DNA from 2 places in the Chryseobacterium carnipullorum genome. Region 2 is predicted to be linked to the other one. Evidence: riboswitches for the same ligand, from Rfam matches in the RefSeq annotation. Region 2 holds a riboswitch; the other holds the start of a gene.
What was found. Region 2 has a riboswitch for S-adenosylmethionine ahead of EG346_RS07545 (TonB-dependent receptor plug domain-containing protein). Riboswitches for the same ligand answer to the same signal wherever they lie in the genome.

Region 1 (10,702 bases), 880 kb from region 2:
AGAATCCTTTTGCCGGAACTGCAGGAATTATTTTCTTTGTATTCTATGGGATTTCAATGCTAGCATCTTTATTCCTTTCCAATCTTATGTTTATCAATGCAGGTCTGATGTATTACGACAGCAGAACAGATCTTCATCAGAAAGCTGAACTTGAAGAAATAGAAACTATCGGTATCAATGAATAAATTACTTCTTTTTCTGTTGATCTTTTTCTCCATTGGTCCTGTTCGTGCACAGGATAACGATGGAGATGGTACAGTAGAAGATTATATTGTAGATTCTTTGGGGACCGGACATTACCGGAATATGCTCCGTGCAGATTCTGTACTGATTCTGCAACCTGTTTCAGAAAATACAGCCTATCCTAAAAAGTTCAAAGAAAATATTAAGTCCAGGTATAAAGGAAACGAATTTGATTATTCGGTATCCAAGCCGAGAGAATCTTTCTTGCAGAAATTAATTAGGAGAATAGACAAGATCCTTCAGAGTATTTTTGGGGAAACAGTCTTTACCAATTCGGCCAAAATTACAACGGTCCTTATCCGCTTGTTTGCCATTATTCTGGTAGGATTTCTTCTTTATTTTATTACTAAATATCTAATGGGCAAAGACGGAAATCTCTTCTTCGGAAAGAAAAATAAAAAAATAAATATCAATGCGGAAGAGCTTCATGAAAATATCCATGAGATCAATTTTCCTGAAAGCATTGCGAAATTTGAGCGAGAAGGAGATTACCGTTCAGCCGTGCGCTACCAGTTCCTCTTTATCCTTAAAAAACTAAGTGATAAAAAACAGATCAACTGGAATCCTGAGAAAACAAATAAAGACTATGCTGCAGAATTGAAAGACTTAGGCCTTAAGGAAGAATTTGCGCGACTTTCCTATATTTTCGACTATGTTTGGTACGGCGAGTTCAGTATTGACGAACAGGGTTATCAGAAATTTAAAAATCAGTATCAGTCATTTAAACTGTAATTAAACCATTTACCATGAAAAAAACCTTCAAAATATATGCTGTGATATTCATCGTTGTGATGGTTATTCTGGCGTTGCTTGAAGTCAATAAAAAAGAAACAACAAACTGGCGGAAGAATTTTAATATTCATGAAAAGTCTCCTTTCGGTCTGTTTGTGTTTAATAATGAAGCGAAAGATCTGTTTAAAAATAATCTGAAAAAAATAGAACAGACCCCTTACGACTATTACACTCAGCACAAAAAGGAAGTACACAATATCATCGTCATTGAAAAAGAGCTGGACAAAGAATCCTGGAAGAAAATTCTGGATGAGGTGTCAAACGGTTCAGATGCCATGATTTTGGTAAGCCATGCTCCTAAAGATATTTCAGACAGTATTGGCTACCATAGCTCTGATATTTCTTTTGAGGAGGAAAATGTACTAAAACTGACCGATAAAAAATATCAGAATGATTTTATTAAATTAGATAAATTTCCTTCAGGCAGAGGATTTTCATACATTAAGCCTAATGTGGAAGTATTGGGGAAAACAGTAGAGAAAAATAATTCAGATCAGGCTAATTTTATCAAGATTCGATTTGGAAAAGGGACGATCTATGCCCATAGTGAACCTCTTTTTCTTACCAACTATTACCTCCTCAAACCCGGCAATATCAAATATGCACAGGATGTTTTTTCCTATCTTCAGGATAGAGAAACAATCTGGTTTGTAGAAAATGACACCAAAGTTTCGCGCTTCTTTATGAGATTTGTCCTCTCCAATCCGGCACTGAAATATGCCTGGTGGTTGTTTTTAGGAGGTCTTATATTGTTTATTTTTTTTAATGCTAAAAGAAAACAGCGTATAGTTCCTGTTTTAGAGCCACTGAGAAATACCTCGGTAGATTTTGTGAAAAGTATAGGAAATCTTTATCTTCAGGAAGGAGATTTTCATGATATGATGGCCAAAAAAGCCCAATATTTCCTGAATAAAGTAAGAATGGATCTTTTGATCGATACTCAAAATCTCGATGCTGAATTTGCTAAAAAACTTCAGCTAAAGACAGGAAAAAATATTGAAATGATCAATGAAGCTATAGTTCTGATCAGAAAAGGACAGGATCCCTATGCCCACGTGATGAAAGAAGACCTCACAAGATTGAATAAGCTTCTTGATGAGATTTTGAAATAATTGAGTAGGGTAACAATGTAACAATGTAACAATGTAACAATGTAACAATGTAACAATGTAACAATGTAACAATGTAACAATGGTTATTGGTAAACTGCTAGACTGTTTTATTGTTACATTATTAAAAATAAGTTAGAGTCCCGAAAGGACGATTTACCAAAAATCGGATAAAGTACGATTGACTAAAACCACAGATATAAAAGTATGGAAAACCATGAAAATCAAAATGTAGAACCTCAAAGTTCTATCAATCTCAATAAAAGTGAAGATCAGTTTCAGTCCAGGATTGATATGATCGAGCTCCGTACCAGTTTAGAAAAAGTAAAAACTGAAATAGCCAAAGTAATTGTCGGACAGGAAAGCATGATAGAACATCTTATTGCAGCCCTTCTGTCAAACGGGCATGTCCTGATCGAGGGTGTTCCGGGTGTGGCTAAAACCATCACGGCTAAACTTTTGGCAAAGACCATTGATGTTGGTTTCAGTAGGATTCAGTTTACACCGGACCTTATGCCTTCAGATATTTTGGGAACCTCTGTTTTCAATGTGAAAAACTCTGAATTTGAATTTAAAAAAGGACCTATATTTTCAAGCTTTATATTAATTGATGAGATCAACAGATCTCCTGCCAAAACTCAGGCGGCTTTGTTTGAGGTGATGGAAGAAAGGCAGATCACCATGGATGGAGTCCGTTATATTATGGACGAACCCTTCCTGGTTGTAGCTACCCAAAACCCGATAGAGCATGAAGGAACTTACAGACTGCCTGAAGCACAGCTGGACCGTTTTCTATTCAAAATCAATGTAGGCTATCCGAATCTTGAACAAGAAGTTGCGATTATCAGAAACCAGCACGAAAGCCGGAAAGAAGATAAGACAGAGGGCGTACATCGTGTTATTACGGCCGGACAATTGAAAAGTTATCAGAATCTGGTAAAAGAAATTGTTGTAGAGGCTCAGCTCATGGAATATATCGCCAAAATTATAGTCAATACCAGAGAAAACCAATTTTTATATCTCGGAGCTTCTCCAAGAGCATCATTGGCACTTCTTACAGCGTCTAAAGCTTTTGCGGCGATGAGGGGAAGAGACTTTGTAACACCCGAAGATATTAAAGAAGCGAGCTATGCTGTATTAAGACACAGAGTAATCGTTTCTCCCGAAAGAGAAATGGAAGGCTTGACTGCCGATGAAATTATACGTCAGATCTTAGAGGGAATAGAGATTCCTAGATAGGCTGCAGATATTAGATATCAGGTTGCAGTTGATAGTTGTTTGTCGTACCATGTTCTTCAGTTAGTTTAACTAAAGTGTATCTATATAGCAAATTTTAAGGAACTTCTGGTTTGGCCGAAATCGGTAGATTTTGTTACAGATATTTATAAAAGTACAGGATCTTTTCCGAAAGATGAAAATGAGGACAATTATCAAAAATTAAATAATGCAATCATAGAAATTTCAAAAATGCTGAATGGTTTAATAAACTCCCTACAATCAGTTTAACATAGCACCTGCAAACTGCTGCCGTCAATTTATTACCTAAAAAAATGAAAAACCTATACATCAATACACGATTTTTCTTTTCGCTCATAGGAGTGGGGATTGTGTACGTCCTTGCATTTTTCTTTCCGGTTCTGATGTGGGCGGCTCACCTGCTTTTGCTGATCTGTTTTCTTGCTGCCATGGTAGATTATCTTTTATTGTTTAATCAAAAGAATGCACTGCTTGCCCAAAGAATACTGCCGGAAAAACTGTCCAATGGAGATGAAAATTTTGTAAAAATCGATATTAAAAACAATTATAGCTTTAAGATTAGTACCAGGATTATTGATGAAATTCCGTTCCAGTTCCAAAAGAGAGATTTTTTAATTACAAAAGATATTGAATCCGGTAGAAATACCTATTTCCAATACAGCCTTGAGCCCAAAGAAAGAGGAGAGTACAGCTTTGGAAACCTTAATGTATATGCATCCTCACCACTGGGATTTGTATCCAGAAGATTTAATTTCCAGAAAGACGTTATGCTGCCCGCGTATCCATCCTTCGTACATCTTAGAAAATATGAATTGATGGCACTGCAGAGTGAATTTATGCTCGGTGGAATCAAAAAAATCAGAAAACTGGGACATACCATGGAATTTGAACAAATCAAAGAATATGTTCCTGGAGATGATATCAGAACCATCAACTGGAAAGCTACCTCTAAAACCAACCGATTAATGGTGAATCAGTTTCAGGATGAAAAATCACAACGTATCTTTATTCTGATCGATAAAGGAAGGACCATGAAAATGCCTTTCAATGGGTTGAGTCTGCTTGATTATTCCATCAATGCCGCAATGGCCCTGTCCCATATTATCCTGAAGAAAGGGGATCGTGCAGGAATGATGACTTTTTCTAAAAAGACTGAAAATAAAATCGCTGCTGAAAATAAATCAGGACAGCTGAGAAAGATCTCGGAAGCTCTCTATAATATTAAAACAGACTTTTTTGAAAGTGATTTTAACCGCCTTTATCAGGATGTGAAATATTCTCTGAACCAAAGGAGTCTTGTCTTGCTTTTTACCAATTTTGAAACATTGGACGGTTTAAACCGGCAGCTGAAATATCTTCGGGGGATTGCCAAAAATCATCTTTTGGTCGTTATCTTTTTCAAAAACTCAGAACTGCAGACCCTGATTCATAAAAACCCGGAGAATATGCAGGAAATTTATGATGAAATTGTTGCAGAAAAGTTTGAATTTGAAAAGAAACTCATTATCCAGGAACTTAGAAAGTATGGGATCTACACGGTGTATACTTTGCCTGAGAATTTAAATATTGACGTTATCAATAAATATCTTGAGATAAAAGCGAGAGGAATTTTATAATTTTGCATTCATAATAAATCCAATGGCTTCTGAAATTCTGAATGGAGCCCAAAAATCTTACAATAAAATTTGAAATGAAAATAACCCTAAACAGAATCAACGACGATTTTTTATTTGAATGTACCAATTCCCAGGGAAATTCAATCCTTTTGGATAATACCTCACAGCCGGGAGCTAAAGGCGTTTCTCCAATGGAAAGTGTACTGATGGCCGTTGCAGGTTGCAGTGGGATAGATGTAGTCGCTATCCTGAAAAAACAGCGTCAGGAAATTACAGGTTTTAAAGCTGAAGTAGAAGGAGAAAGAGTTCCTGTAGACGATGCAAAACCTTTTAAATCCGTTAAAGTAAGATTTCTTCTCGAAGGAAATATAGATCCTAAAAAAGCACTGAAAGCAGCAGAGCTGTCTTTTGAAAAATACTGTTCCGTATCAAAAACTTTAGAGCCGAATGTAGAGATTGGATATGAAGTTCTTGTCAACGGCGAGAAAATTTAATCTTTTGAATTGATAATAAGAGGCCGGCCCATTTGGGCCGGCCTCTTATTTTATACCGTTAATCTGGGTTTCATAAGCTTGGCTACCGTTGCTGTCCATCCGGTCTGATGGGAAGCTCCTACACCGCGGCCATTATCCCCGTGAAAATATTCAAAAAACGTAATGTAATCCTTAAAATGTTCATCATAATTGAACTTGGCATTTCCGCCGTTGAAAGGTCGCTGTCCGTCTTCATCCTTTAAAAATAAAGAGCAGAGTCTTTTGCTGATATTCTGTGCCACTTCATCCAGATTTTTCTTTTCACCACTTCCCGTTGGGAATTCCACTTTTAAACTGTTGCCATAGTAAAAATGAAAACGCTGTAAACTTTCCACAATCAGGAAATTGATAGGGAACCAGATCGGGCCACGCCAATTGCTGTTTCCTCCAAACATACGGCTGTCGCTTTCGGCAGGAGTATAGTAGACCACATTTTCTGTACCGTGAACTGAAAATACAAACGGATTTTCCTCGTAGACTTTTGACATCGCACGGATTCCATAGGAACTTAAAAATTCTTTCTCGTCCAGCATTCTCCTTAAAACCTTGGTCAATCTGTTCTTACGCAGGATACTCATCAGGTGTTTTCTGCCCTGTCCTTCCTCATCCCAGTGCGAAACCAGCTTTGTAAGCTCAGGTTTATTTTTTAATACCCATTCCATTCTTGCCTGGAAATTTGGCATCTTATCCAATAATTTATGATCGATGATTTCTACGGCAAACATTGGGATCAACCCCACAATACTTCTTAATTTTAAAGAAACACTTTCTCCGTTACCCAGTTGCAACACATCATAGAAAAAGCCGTCTTCCTCGTTCCATAGGCCTTCTTTGCCATCCCCTAAATTTTCCATTGCTTCCGCGATATACAGATAATGCTCAAAGAACTTAATAGCCATATCTTCGTACACCTGATAATACTGCGCAAGTTCCATCGCTATCCGCATCATATTAAGCGCATACATCGCCATCCAGCTCGTTCCGTCCGCCTGTTCCAGATGCTGTCCGTCCTTCAGTTCCATATTACGGTCAAAAGCCCCGATATTATCCAGTCCCAGGAAACCACCACCAAAAATATTATTTCCGCTCTGGTCCTTCCTGTTGACCCACCAGGTAAAATTCAGGAGAAGTTTCTGGAAAACTTTTTCCAGAAATAAAAGATCGGGTTTACCGTTTTGTTTTTCATCGATCTTAAAAACCCTGAAACAGGACCATGCATGTACAGGTGGATTCACATCGCTCAGATTCCATTCATAAGCAGGAAGCTGTCCATTCGGATGCATATACCATTCCTTGGTCAAAAGAAGAAGCTGTCCTTTAGCAAATTCAGCATCAATGATAGAAAAAGGAACGCAGTGAAATGCGAGATCCCAGGTGGCGTACCATGGATACTCCCATTTATCAGGCATCGAAATAATATCCTTATTGTGAAGGTGATTCCATTCCGTATTTCTTACATAGTCGTTGAAATTTCTCGGAGCATTATGATTTGGATCGCCTTTCAGCCATTTTCCTACATTGTAATGATAGAACTGTTTATTCCACAAAAGTCCTGCAAAAGCCTGTCTTTGGACATTCGTTTCATCTTCGTTCGTCGTTTCACTCTGAATCTCCTGATAAAACTCGTTCGTCTCAGCAATTCTTCTGGCAAAGATCTCGTCAAACTGATCAAAAGGACCGTCAATTTCCTCAGGACATAGCCTGAAATCAAAAGTTTTCGATTGTCCAGCTTCAATACAATCATCAATGATAAAAGAACCTTTACTTCCTCGTTTTTCAGGATTTACCGTATTACTTCCATAAACGATATGATCATTAATTCCGTCCTTGAAGTACGTATTTCCGGTATAAGGCGCTCCATACAATTTAGGGGCATTGGTTTCATTTTCACAAAACGCACTTTTCGCTGCCAGATTTCTCGAATAGATTTTTTTGATCGAGATGCTGTCATGGTTAATATCAATGCATCCGTCGAACGAAGCATTCATCTGTCCTTTATAAGTATTGTAGCCCCATTTCCAGTTATTTCTGAACCAAGCAGTCGGTGCTATTACAATAGGAGCATCTTGTTTGCTTCTGTTATGAACCGTTACTCTTGCCAGAATATCATTGTGATCCGCTTTACAGTATTCAATGAAAATATCAAAATATTCATCATTGTCAAAAATTCCCGTATCAAAAATCTCGTATTCAGGTTCCTTTTTGCTTCGTCTTCCGTTTTCAGCCACCAGATCATCATAGGGAAATGCATTGATCGGATATTTGTATACCATTTTCATATAACTATGAGTAGGCGTATTATCCAGGTAATAAAAGATCTCTTTAATATCCTCCCCGTGGTTTCCCTGAGGATTACTCAGTCCGAAGAAACGTTCCTTGACTATTTTATCTTTTTTGTTCCAGAATGAAAATGCAAAACAGAAAATCTGTTTCACATCAGAGATTCCGGCGATGCCTTCTTCTCCCCATCTGTAGGCGTAGCTTTCTGCATTATTATGGTTGGCGTAATGCCATGCATTTCCGTTCGGGCTGTAGTCTTCACGTACATTTCCCCACTGCCGGTTGCTTACGTACGGACCCCAGTTTTTCCATTTGGAATCTTGTAATCTTTCTTTTTCAACAATCATATTTCATCACTTTTTTCAATACGAAGGTAGTTTTTTTGAAAAATAATTCCAATTCCTTTCATCTGAAGAATTCTTAACATAGCCTTGAAACACTTATCATTACAGGCTTTTTTAATATTAAATATTTTTTTTTGAAAAATTAAAAAGAAAAGACTTATCTTTGCAGAGCGTTCATTCAAATATTGAAAATGTTATCAAGAAAGGTTGAGGGATTAGACCCTATGAAACCTTAGCAACCCTTTGTGCAAGCAAAGAAGGTGCTACGTTCTACCAATTTATTTTGGACAGATAACTTACTGAAGTTCTTTTCAGCCATTTCCTGTGGCATTTTCAATTGTATTAAAATAATAATAGAATTGAAAACAGAACTAAACTATATACATCTTTCGTATCAGAATCATTCCCAAAAGGAATACCATATCCCGTTGACTTATCAGATCTTCGGGAAAGACCTGTTTACCGCACCTCTTATATTGGTTAATCATGCTTTAACCGGAAATTCAAATGTCTCCGGAGAAAAAGGATGGTGGAAACAATTGATTGGTGAAAATCATGTGATCGATACGAATAAATACACAGTTCTCTGTTTCAATATCCCCGGAAACGGATATGATCATTTTTTAATTGACGAATACGAAGACTTCACCCCTTCAGATATTGCTCAAATATTTTTGAAAGGGCTCGAAGCTTTACATATCAAAAACATATATGCCATTATTGGAGGCTCTCTCGGAGGAGGAATTGCCTGGGAAATGCTTTCCAGACAGCCACAGCTCGCAGAGATATTCATCCCCATTGCCTGCGATTTTAAAACGCATGACTGGCTTCACGCACAGTGTCTGGTTCAGAAATTTTTGCTGAACGGAAATGACGAACCTCTGCAGAAAGCAAGGATTCACGCTATGCTGTGTTACAGAACTCCCCAGTCTTTAAATGACAGATTTCAAAACAGATATCATCAGGGAAATCAGCGGCTAGAGTCAGAAGACTGGCTTGTCTATCACGGTAATTCATTAAACGATAGATTTAGTTTAGAGTCTTATAAGCTGATGAATCATTTGCTGATGAATATTAATACCCACGAAGATCAACTGGAAAAAATCGGAGCACGAATGCACCTGATCGCTGTAGATACAGATTTATTCTTTCCTGCCTCAGAAATTCGAATGTGCTTTGAAAAGCTGAAGGCGAAAAAGAAAGATGTTTTCTATCATGAGATACAGTCTATTCATGGCCATGATGCCTTCTTAATGGAATACGAACAATTAAATAATATCATAAATAATATTTTGTAGAATGAAATGGCGCGGAAGCGAAGTTTTATCTGACAAATGACAAACAAAAAATTAGAAACAGATGAAAAATGCGAAAGAGATTAAGTTTTTAAAAAACAGATCAATCATCAAATTTGAAGGAGAAGATTTCTTAGGTGAAATCGGGATCGACGGAAGGATTTTTAAGGCGCTTACCTTAGCGCGAATCAGTGTAGGGGTAATTTCCCAGCAGGCTATTGAAAACGGACTTTCTATTCTGGTCAATGAGGCAGATGCAGAAAAAGCGGTTGCCTGTCTGATTGATGAATTTGAAGCAGAAAGAAAATCAGGAAAGGTTTCACAGATCTATAGCATTAATAATGTTTCCGTACTTGGATTTGTAGCGGAAGATTTCAATAAAGTTTTGGCAGAATTGGCCAGAAATAATGTTTTCCCTCTTCTTTTAAACCAGGTTGCAGGAGAAAACAGAGTCAATATTGTAGTGACCTCCTCACAGGATGAAAAAACGAAGAATGTTATTGAATCTGAAATTTTCAATAAACCTAAAACCGTTCATTTGGCAATTATTGGTCATGGAAACGTGGGGAAAACTTTAATAGAACAGGTATTGCGGTCTTCAGAAGAAATCAGAAGACGTAAAAAAATAGACCTTAAGGTAGTGGCAGTAGCCAATTCAAGAAAAATTGCTTTCAATAAAAAAGGCTTTAATGCAGATTGGAATGATGAGGTTTTAACAGCACAACATCCATCCAATGTTGAAGAGCTGATCAGCTTCTCAAAAGAAAATCAGCTGGAAAATCTTATCGTTGTTGATAATACTGCGAGTAAAGATTTTGTGAAAAACTATCATGCCCTTGCTGAAAACGGTTTTGATCTGGTTTCTTCCAATAAAATTTTTAATACACTTCCCATCGAGGAATACCGTAAACTAAGATATACGTTGAGTAAAAATAACAGACGTTATCTTTATGAAACTAATGTAGGAGCAGGTCTTCCATTAATTGATACCATAAAACTATTGCACCTTTCAGGTGAAAACATCACCCGGATCAAAGGAGTATTCTCCGGTTCATTAAGCTATATCTTTAATAATTTCTCTGTGAGAAACGATAAGTTTTCAACCATCATCGGAGAAGCCATGGAAAAAGGATATACAGAACCTGATCCTCGTGAAGACCTGTCAGGAAATGATGTCGCCAGAAAGCTTCTGATCCTTGCTAGAGAGTTAGACCTGATCAATGAATTCCAGGA
Region 2 (10,702 bases):
CCTCGCCGGATATTTTTGTCAATGTTGGTATTTTAAATTTAAACTTGACGAATCCGGTCGCCAATAGTCTCACAACAGTTCCTTCGGGAAACTCTGTCAATATCACGGCAACCACAAATGTTAGCGCCATATTTCAGCTAAAGGCTAACGGAACAGTTGTCAATTCTACTTCTGTTCCATCCCAGTCTTATAATTATAGTTATACGGTAACTCAGGATGCCAACATGGAGCTGATTGCAACAGACACCAATTCGAACTCAAAAAATGCAGCATTTATACTACAGACTCCCAGGACGGTCATTTCGGAAGCAATTCCCGGCTGGATCAGACAGGGAATCAACTATCTTCCATCCGATCAGACCAAAGTAGGACTTGCTCTTTATGCACCTCATAAAAATTTTGTACATGTGATCGGAAGCTTTAATAACTGGGCTGTAAATGACGCTTATTTAATGAAAAGAGATACTGCCAATCCGGATCTTTACTGGATTGAATTAAATGGGCTGACCCCTCAGCAGTTATATACGTTCCAATACAGAACCAATGATCTCAAAAAAGTAGCAGATCCTTATTCACCACAGATCTTATCTTCCTATGATGATCAGTGGATCTCAAATGCTACCTATCCGAACTTACCACCGTTTCCTGCAGGACAGGATTTTGAAGTTTCTATGTTTAAAACCGGGCAGGCTCCTTATAACTGGCAAACGATTAATTTTCAAAGGCCGGCTAAAGAAGACCTTGTAGTGTATGAACTATTGCTCAGAGATTTTACCCAGGAAAAAAACTGGCAGTCACTCATTAACAAAATCTCTTATTTAAAAAATTTGAATATCAATGCCATAGAATTGCTTCCTATTATGGAATTTGAAGGCAACCTTTCCTGGGGATATAATACTTCATTCCATTACGCATTGGATAAAGCGTATGGAACGCCCGAAAAATTTAAAGAATTTGTTGACTTATGCCACCAGAATGGAATTGCTGTTATTTTAGACATTGCCTTTAATCATGCTACGGGACGTTCTCCTCTTGCAAGACTCTGGAATATTGACCCGGATGGTGATGGCTACGGCGAAATAGCGGCTAATAATCCTTATTTTAATCAGGTTCCCAAACATTCTTATAACGTGTTTAATGATTTCAACCATACTAGCCCTTCAACTCAATATTACGTTGAAAGAAGCCTTCAGCAATGGCTTACCGAGTATCATATTGATGGATTCCGCTGGGATCTTACCAAAGGTTTTACCCAAAACTGCTCGGAAAATGATGAAGTCTGTACCAATGCCTACCAGCAGGATAGAGTAGATATTATGAAACAGTATGCAGACAAACAATGGGCTATTGATCCCAACTCTTACATGATCTTTGAACATCTGGGAACAGATGCCGAAGAACAGCAATGGGCCAATTATAGAATAGACGAAGGAAAAGGAGTAATGCTGTGGAATAAACAAACCGATCCTTATAACCAGAATACAATGGGCTATAAGGATAACAGCAATTATGACAGAATGAATCACAGTCTTCATGGTTTTACCAATAAGAGTGCCGTAGGATATGGAGAAAGTCATGATGAAGAAAGATTAATGTTTAAGAACCTTGCGTATGGTGCCATTAACGGAAACTACAATGTGACCAACCTTACTACTGCTTTAGAAAGAATGAAAACTTTTGGGGCGACATTTTTTACCATTCCCGGTCCTAAAATGATCTGGCAGTTTGGAGAATTGGGTTACGAATTCAGTATCAACCGTTGTGCAAACGGTACGATCAACAGCGGATGCAGAACCGATGAAAAACCTGTTGCCTTTACACTAGGCTATGATACGAATGCCAGCAGAAAAGCGGTATATGATACCTGGGCTAAAATCATCAATATCAGAAATAGCCACCAGGTTTTCAAGTCTAAAACATACACAATAGAATCCAACAACCTTACCAATGACCCGGAGGGCCTGATCACGAGGATTTATGTATATGATAATACCCTGAATGGAATGAAAAACGTTGTTGTGCTGGCCAATTATACCACGTCCGCACAAAATGTTATTCCTTATTTTCCGTATGCAGGGCAATGGCAGAACCTGATGGATAACACGATCTCGAATTTTGCTTCTACCACAACTCCTATTATGTTGCAGCCTGGAGAATTCAGGGTTTTTGGAAATTACTCCGGAGCACTTGCAACCGTTGATGTCAACGCAATGAATAAATTATCACTTCAGATTGCAGATAATCCCGTAAAAAATGGTTTAGTAAAATTGATTTACCACAAAGTGAAAAACGGAGACATCGTTATTTTTGACATGAGCGGCAAAAAAATGGATTCATTTCAATTACCTCAGGAAAACGGAACTTATGAATTGAAGTTAGCCTATCCTTCCGGAACCTATCTGGTTCATTTACGGTCTGAAACAGGCACAGCTATCCAGAAGATGGTGATTAAATAAATGGAAAAAAGAGGGATGATGAAAGGACATGATCCCTCTTTTTTATTCACAGCACAGAATATATAAATCTACTTTTTGGTAATTAAAAATATTAGTCTACTTTTGCAGTAGATTATCAAGAAAGGTGGAGGGATTTGGCCCTATGAAACCTTAGCAACCTGCACGTCTCTAAAAAGTGTAAAGGTGCTAATTCCAGCCCGTTGTGGGGAAGATGAGAAAAGTCAATATTCTGGCAGCAATTCCATTTCTTGAAGTCTTTTTATATCTGCGGATGAGGTCCGTAGAAGTATATTATTAATTTATAAGAACGAAAGATGAAAAAATTAAGCCTGTCTGTTATACTCTTGGGATCCGTTTTGGTCAACGCACAGGAACAGGAAAAAGGAACTCAGATCGAAGATGTGGTCATTGTAGGAAACCGGAATGCCAAAAGAACAAAACTGGAAACCCCGGTTCCCGTAGACATTATCAATATAGAAAAACTGCAGAGATCTGCACCGCAAACTACAGTTCAGGATCTTCTGAACTATGTGATCCCTTCATTCAACGCGGTAAGACAATCAGCTTCTGACGGCACGGAACATATTGATCCCGTAAGTCTGAGAGGAATGGGACCTGATCAGGTGTTAGTACTCGTCAATGGCAAAAGAAGGCATACCAGCTCACTGGTGAATTATCAGAATACGGTCGGAAACGGATCTGTAGGAACGGATCTCAGTACTATTCCGGTGATTGCTATTGACAGGATAGAAGTTCTGAGAGACGGTGCGGCAGCACAGTATGGTTCAGATGCTATTGCAGGGGTTGTGAATATCATCCTTAAAAAAGATATTGGAGCGTCGGCATCGGCATCTTACGGAATTACTGGAAGAAACGACGGGGAAACTTATCAGACAGGAATCAACTATGGATCCTCTCTTGGAAAAAAAGACAGTTACATCAATCTCTCACTGCAGTTGAGTCACCGGGGTAAGACTACAAGAACTCAAAATCATGATCTTGATATTTTCGGAGATAATTTTGCGTATGAATTTGCAGATGATCCTGATGCAGCGAGAGCAGCTGACGATCAAAAAATAAGAGAACGGGGATTGACGCGTAATGATTTTAACTTCCAGATCGGAGATGCTCAGATCAGACAGGCACAATTGTTTTTTAATTCAGAATATCCTTTGAGTGAAAACTTCAAACTTTATTCTTTCGGAGGTTTCAGTATTAAAGAAGGAAAAGGATTTGGTTTCAGAAGGCTGCCAAGTGAAACATCTAATGTGGTTTCTTCTATTTATCCAAACGGATTTCAGGCCTCTCTGGGATCACAGGTCTACGATTTCTCCTATGCTTTAGGAGCTAAATATAATGTAAACAACTGGCTGATTGATTTAAGCAATACTTTCGGAAGCAATACGTTCAATTATAATGTGAATAATACCAATAATGCTTCGTTGGGAGCGAAATCTCCAACAAGTTTTTATGCAGGAGCTCACAGTTTCCTTCAGAATACTGTCAATCTTGATATATCTAAAAATATCAATCAGTTTAATGTAGCCTTTGGAGGAGAATTCCGTTTTGAACAATATCAAATCAAAGCAGGAGATGAAGCTTCTTACACCCGTTATGACATCAATGGGAATCCTTCCGGCCCTGATTCTACGGTTGAAGGCAATGGGGGTTCACAGTCATTTATAGGTTTTTCACCGGATAATGCCTTGAAAAAATCCAGACATTCAGCAGCGGTATATGCAGATGTTTCTTATGATCTTGCTAAAAAATTAAATATAGATCTTGCCGGGAGATTTGAAAACTATTCAGATTTTGGAAATACCCTGAACGGAAAACTGGCATTGAGATATGAATTTGTAAAAGACTATGCTATAAGAGCAGCGGTGGGAACTGGTTTCAGAGCCCCCTCCCTTCAGCAGCAATATTTTAACAACTCCTATGCAGATATTTCTACTTCAGGATCTGGCATTGTGACCAAAGGGATTTTCAGAAACGACAGCGATGCGGCAAAAGCGCTTGGATTCGATACATTAAAGCAGGAAACATCAGTCAATGCCAGTGCTGGATTTGCTGTAAAGCCAGCCAACAGACTACTGATCACAGTTGATGGATATTGGATCAGGGTAAAGGATAGAATTGTGATCACCAGTAATATCACAGATCCAAGACTGGCGGAGTATAACGTAGAAAGCGGAAGGTTTTTCGCCAATGCTATTGATACCGAGACAAAAGGCGTTGATGTGGTAGTAACGTATGACTGGAAAGTAGGCGGTGGAAATTTAAATATCAATCTCGCAGGAAATTATACTGAGACAAAGATCAAAGATTTCCATTTTCCTGAAAAGTTAGTGCCTGCCCAAAATGAATTCTTCGGGCCCGATCAGATCAATATTATTGAAACCCTGTCTCCCAAAACAAAAGCATCCTTAGGACTGAATTATGCCATCGGAAAATTCAATTTCATGGTAAGAAATACTTATTTTGGGCAGGTCATAAGAGATGGTTATCCTTTTGGAAAAGTTCAGAGCTTTACGCCTAAAGTAGTAACCGATGTGAGTGTAGGATATGATATCACAAAAAGTATTAACCTGACGGTGGGTGCCAATAACGTACTGGATGTCTTTCCGGATCTTCAGATTTATGAAAACTCATATTATGGAGTATTTAAATATGCTCCGGTTCAGATGGGAACCTTAGGGAACTATTTCTTCGGAAGACTTAATTTTAATTTTTAACTGCTAAATGAGTACTGCTACACACCAGATCGGCTGGAAAACCGCTGCTGCCATCGTTGTTTCCAATATGATCGGGACCGGGATATTTACCACCTTAGGCTTTCAGCTTTCTGATATTACCAATACCTACAGTATTTTTCTGTTGTGGATCATCGGTGGGATTCTCGCTTTGTTTGGGGCTTTTTGCTATGCTGAGCTGGGATCTTATTTTAAGGGAAACGGAGGAGATTATATTTATCTTAAAGAAACCTATCATCCGGTTTTCGGCTATCTGGTCAGCTGGATCTCTCTGATTATTGGGTTTTCTGCGCCCGTGGCTTTGGCTGCATTGGCCATGTCAAAATATCTTTCAGCCTTTAATTATACCTTTGGAAACGGTTTTGCGATTGGATTCATTTTCCTGGTGGCGGCAACATTATCATTCAGCCTTAAAACCTCAAGCCGGTTTCACAATTTTTTTACCTTGATCAAAATTGCTTTCATCATTGTGCTGGTTATTTTGGGGGGTGTGCTTCCGGGATCTGCTTCAGGAAACAGTCTTGAATTCGGAACCAGCTGGCAGGACGAAATTATGCTTCCGGCATTCGCAACATCTCTGGTATTTGTTACCTATTCCTATACCGGATGGAATTCTGCATCTTATATCGCAGGAGAAATCAAAGAGGTCCAGAAAAATCTTCCCAGAGCTTTAATTGTGGGAACTGTTTTTGTAACGTTAAGTTACCTTCTGGTCAATTATATCATGCTCAAACACGCACCAGTAGTTCAGATGGCAGGAAAAGAAGATGTGATGGGAGAAGCAGCAGGCAATATGCTGGGTATCGGCTTTGGAAAAATTGTCAATATTTTTATTGCCTTGCAGTTGATTGCAACCATCAGCGGATATCTGTGGGTAGGTTCAAGGCTGACGCAGGCTTTTGCAAAAGAAAATCATTTATGGAGATCACTAGCTGTCAACAACAAAAAAGGAATTCCCGTAAGAGCGATCTTTGTCCATGCTGTGATTGCTTCGGTGATCATTCTGACAGGAAGTTTTAAAGAAATATTTGTTTACACCGCATTTATCCTTCAGTTATTTGCCAGTCTTTCCATTTCTACCGTTTTCTTTCTGAAAAAAGACCAGCGAAAGATATTTAAATCCAATCTATTTTATATTTTTCCGGCCGTTTTTCTTCTTTTCAGTATCTATATTCTCTATTTTACGCTTATTCATAACCCGAAAGAGAGTATTATAGGACTTGGTATAGTAGCCTTCGGACTTATTTTATATGCAGTTGATCAAAGGTTTTTTAAAAAGCCAACAGAATAATTATTCAGTAAATTGTGTAGAATAAAATCTTCCATCTTGATGAAAGCAATTATTCTTATTTTAAATGAAATTCTAACGGTAAGCCAGCTTGATCATCTGAAAAATATCATAAACCCAAAGGTTTCAAAAAATTATGACGATTTGATTGTAGAAAGGAATTTTAATTTGAATTAATAATTCTTATCTTTGCACTCTCAAAAATTGCAGAATGTCTAAATCATTAATTCCAAAGCTAGAAGCGATTAAACAAAGATATAATGAGGTTGCAGACCTTATTATACAGCCTGATATCATTTCAGATCAAAAAAAATATTCTTCATTAAATAAAGAATACAGTGATTTGGGTAAGATTGTAAGAGTTTACGATCAGTATAAAGGGGCTCTAGACAATATTGCAGAATCTGAAGAAATCATTGCAGATGGTTCAGACAGAGATTTGGTAGATATGGCTAAGGAGGAAAAAGTAGAAGCGCAGGCTAAACTTCCGGGTTTGGAAGAAGAGCTGAAAGTTTTATTGATTCCTAAAGATCCTGCCGACGACAAAAACATCATCGTGGAATTACGTGCCGGAACCGGTGGTGATGAAGCGGCTATCTTCGTGGAAGATGTCTATAGAATGTACTCCATGTATTTCAAAACAAAAGGTTGGAAACATGAAGTGACAGATTCTAATGAAGCAGCAAAAGGATATAAGGAACTTATCATGAAGGTGGAAGGTGAAGGCGTTTACGGTATCATGAAATTTGAATCCGGAGTGCACCGTGTACAGCGTGTTCCTGAAACAGAATCTCAGGGTAGAGTTCATACCTCTGCCATTACCATTGCTGTTTTACCCGAAGCTGAAGAAGTGGATTTTGAACTGAATCCTGCAGATATTGAAATGCAGACATCCCGTTCAGGTGGAGCCGGAGGTCAGAACGTAAACAAGGTTGAAACTAAAGTTCAGCTGACTCATAAACCTTCAGGAATGGTCGTTGTTTGTCAGCAGGCCCGTTCTCAGCTGGCAAACCGTGAATTGGCAATGGAAATGCTGAGAACCAAACTATACGATATCGAATTGCAGAAAGTTCAGGGTGATATTGCAGCACAACGTAAATCGATGGTTTCTACCGGAGACCGTTCTGCAAAGATCAAAACCTACAACTATCCACAGGGAAGGGTGACAGATCACAGAATCAACAAATCGATGTATAATCTCGATGCCTATATGAACGGGGATATTTCTGAAATGATAGACGCCGTGATCATGGCAGAAAATGCAGAGAAGATGAAGGGGGAAGAAGAAAACTATTAAAATAAACATATCAGGCTCTTGAAATTCAAGAGCTTTTTTTTGCTGGACCATTCAGCAGATTTAAAATAAACTATACTACCTATGAAACGACCGATGAGAATTGTATTTCTGATGCTGTTGTTCTGTGTTCAGAACCTTTTTGCACAGACTAAAGCATTAAATCCTGAACAGGTATTCGGAATGTATTTTGATGCTTTTGTAAAGCAGGATCAGAATACACTTCAGAAACTGAATACGTACCTTACGCCATTCCTTGGTGCTGAAAATGGGTATACCATAGATTTGAAAAAATCGTACAGCGAGGAAGTTCAAAATCTCACCAATACCTTTCTTACCAATCTTCCAAAAGAAACAGCAGTTGATTGTCAAGCGGAAGCAGGCGAATATTTCAATGCACTTTTAGACAATTTAAAACATACCCGATACGTTGTAAAAAACATACAGGAAGTAAAGAACGAATATGTGGATAATGGCCTGGTGACAGAACTTAATGTAGATTTGATTTTTTCTATTCCTGCAAAAACCTCAGATTTAAAAATTGAAGAAGCAAAAAAATTGAAGACTGAAGATCTGAAGACCTATTTAAAAAAGAAAACAAGTGCTTTTACAAAATCAGAAAGAAAAGAGACTGTAAAACAGGTTTTTAAGCTATATCAGATTAAAAAAGATGGAAATACCTACTATTGGAACGGGGGTCCACAGGAATTGGTATGGAAGTTGAATGAATTGTATTTCACGACTTTAACGCATTAGAACGACAAAATAAAATATATTTATGAAGAAGTTGAATGTTATTATATTGTTGATGTTGGCCCTGTTCAGCCAGAATCTTACGGCCCAGACGGAAGTGAAAAAACCTTCAGAAGTTTTTGAAATGTACTTTGGTACTTTCGTTAATAATGATACAGCCGTCCTGAATAAACTGAACGATTATCTGAAACCAACGGTAGAAGGAGAGAATGCTTATCAGGTAGATTTTAAGGTCGTTTCTCAGGATATGATGAAAGAGAGTACAGATAACTTTTTATCGGCTTTTTCAAAAACGACAGCGGATGCCTGCAGAAAAGAAGCTGAAGACTACTTCAGTGCCATGATGGAGAATTTTAAAAATGGAAAACTAACCGTGAAAAACGTAAAAGTTGTCCAGAATGAATATATTGAAGATCAGAAAATTGCGGAGATCAATTATTCAGTAAATTTTAAAGTTCCTTCAAAATTTTCAGATATTCCCTCAGGAGATATTAAAAATGTAAAGCCTGAAGACTTGAAGAAATATCTGGTTCAGAGTGTACAGGATTTTAAAAATGCAGACAAAACTGTAATAACTGACCAAACGTTTAAATTGTATCAGCTTAATGAAGCAGGAAAAATATATTACTGGAATGGTAGTCCGGACGAAATTGTTTCCGGATTAACTGATTTTTACTTTGAAAGCTTCGGGTCTAAATAACGATCTGTACAAAATATACCTTAACAAAAGGCTCTGATTTTTCAGGGCTTTTTTTATTTCACATACTTTGCGTATTTTTGAGAAAACCCTTGATTATGAATTTTAAGCCTATTTTATTAACCGCTGGAGTCCTGTTTTCAGCAACTTTTTATTCTCAAAAAATGAATTATCCTAAAGCAGTAAAAGGAAGTCAGACGGATACCTATTTCGGAACCGCAGTATCTGACCCTTTCAGAGATCTGGAAAATGATTCTGAAGCTACAAAAAAGTGGGTAGATGATGAAGTGGCCTATAGCCAGAACTATCTTTCTAAAATCCCTTTCAGAAATAAAATCAAAGATCAGTTAAAAGATATCTGGAATTATGAGAAGATATCGGCACCTTTCAAAGAAGGAGAATATACCTACTATTATAAAAATGACGGTCTTCAGGCTCAGTCTATCTTATACAGAACAAACAATAAGACCAAAGCAACGGAAATATTTTTAGATCCAAACAAGTTTTCAGATAAAGGAACGACGTCACTTTCCAATCTTTCATTCAACAAAAAAGGAAACCTTGCCGCCTATTCTATTTCTGAAGGAGGAAGTGACTGGAATAAGATCATTATCATCGATGCACTGACTAAAAAGCAGATCGATGAAACGCTGGTAGACGTAAAATTCAGCGGAATTTCATGGCAAGGGGATGATGGTTTCTACTATTCAAGCTATGATAAGCCGAAAGAAGGAACCGTACTTTCCGGGATGACCGATAAGCATAAAGTGTACTTCCATAAATTAGGAACAAAACAATCTGAAGACAAACTCATCTTCGGAGGAGATAAAACACCCAGAAGATATCTAAGCGCAGGTGTTTCTGAAGATCAGAGGTTCCTGATCATTTCTGCTGCCAATGCAACGAACGGAAATGAATTGTACATCAAAGATTTAAAGAAAGGGGGAGACTTTGTACAAATTAACAAAGGATTTGATATTAATGCCAGTATTGTAGATACTCACGGTGATGATCTGTTTATCTTTACCGATAAGGAGGCACCGAATATGCGTCTCGTAAAAACAAGTATTACAAATCCTTCGCCGGAAACATGGAAAGATCTTATTCCGGAGACCGAAAATGTTCTGGGAATCTCTTCAGGAGGCGGATATTTTTTTGCAACCTACATGGTTGATGCCATTGACAAGGTAAAACAATTTGATAAGTCCGGAAAACTGGTAAGAGAAATTACACTTCCCGGAAAAGGAAATATTTCAGGTTTTGGAGGTAAGGAAGAGGAAAAAGAACTTTACTTCTCATTCAGCAACTATATCACACCGGGAACCACCTATAAATTTAATGCAGATTCAGGAAAATCAGAAGTCTATCAGAAGCCGAAAGTGAAGTTTAATCCAGAGGATTACGTCTCTGAGCAGGTATTCTATACTTCAAAAGATGGGACTAAAGTTCCAATGATGATCA

Region 1: another riboswitch for S-adenosylmethionine. It lies ahead of EG346_RS03510 (alpha/beta fold hydrolase); the one in region 2 lies ahead of EG346_RS07545 (TonB-dependent receptor plug domain-containing protein).

The regions. Positions count from the first base shown of each region.
Region 1 covers NZ_CP033920.1:751,629-762,330, reverse strand. Annotated here, with positions in the region: gene EG346_RS03550 (DUF4013 domain-containing protein) at 1-185, shown strand, start outside; gene EG346_RS03545 (DUF4129 domain-containing protein) at 178-975, shown strand; gene EG346_RS03540 (DUF4350 family protein) at 990-2,147, shown strand; gene EG346_RS03535 (AAA family ATPase) at 2,352-3,383, shown strand; gene EG346_RS03525 (DUF58 domain-containing protein) at 3,695-5,017, shown strand; gene EG346_RS03520 (OsmC family protein) at 5,092-5,511, shown strand; gene EG346_RS03515 (MGH1-like glycoside hydrolase domain-containing protein) at 5,562-8,177, opposite strand; SAM riboswitch class I at 8,366-8,472, shown strand; gene EG346_RS03510 (alpha/beta fold hydrolase) at 8,534-9,472, shown strand; gene EG346_RS03505 (ACT domain-containing protein) at 9,534-10,702, shown strand, end outside.
Region 2 covers NZ_CP033920.1:1,629,724-1,640,425, forward strand. Annotated here, with positions in the region: gene EG346_RS07540 (alpha-amylase family glycosyl hydrolase) at 1-2,456, shown strand, start outside; SAM riboswitch class I at 2,566-2,674, shown strand; gene EG346_RS07545 (TonB-dependent receptor plug domain-containing protein) at 2,771-5,191, shown strand; gene EG346_RS07550 (APC family permease) at 5,199-6,500, shown strand; gene prfA (peptide chain release factor 1) at 6,709-7,794, shown strand; gene EG346_RS07560 (hypothetical protein) at 7,876-8,547, shown strand; gene EG346_RS07565 (hypothetical protein) at 8,570-9,244, shown strand; gene EG346_RS07570 (prolyl oligopeptidase family serine peptidase) at 9,406-10,702, shown strand, end outside.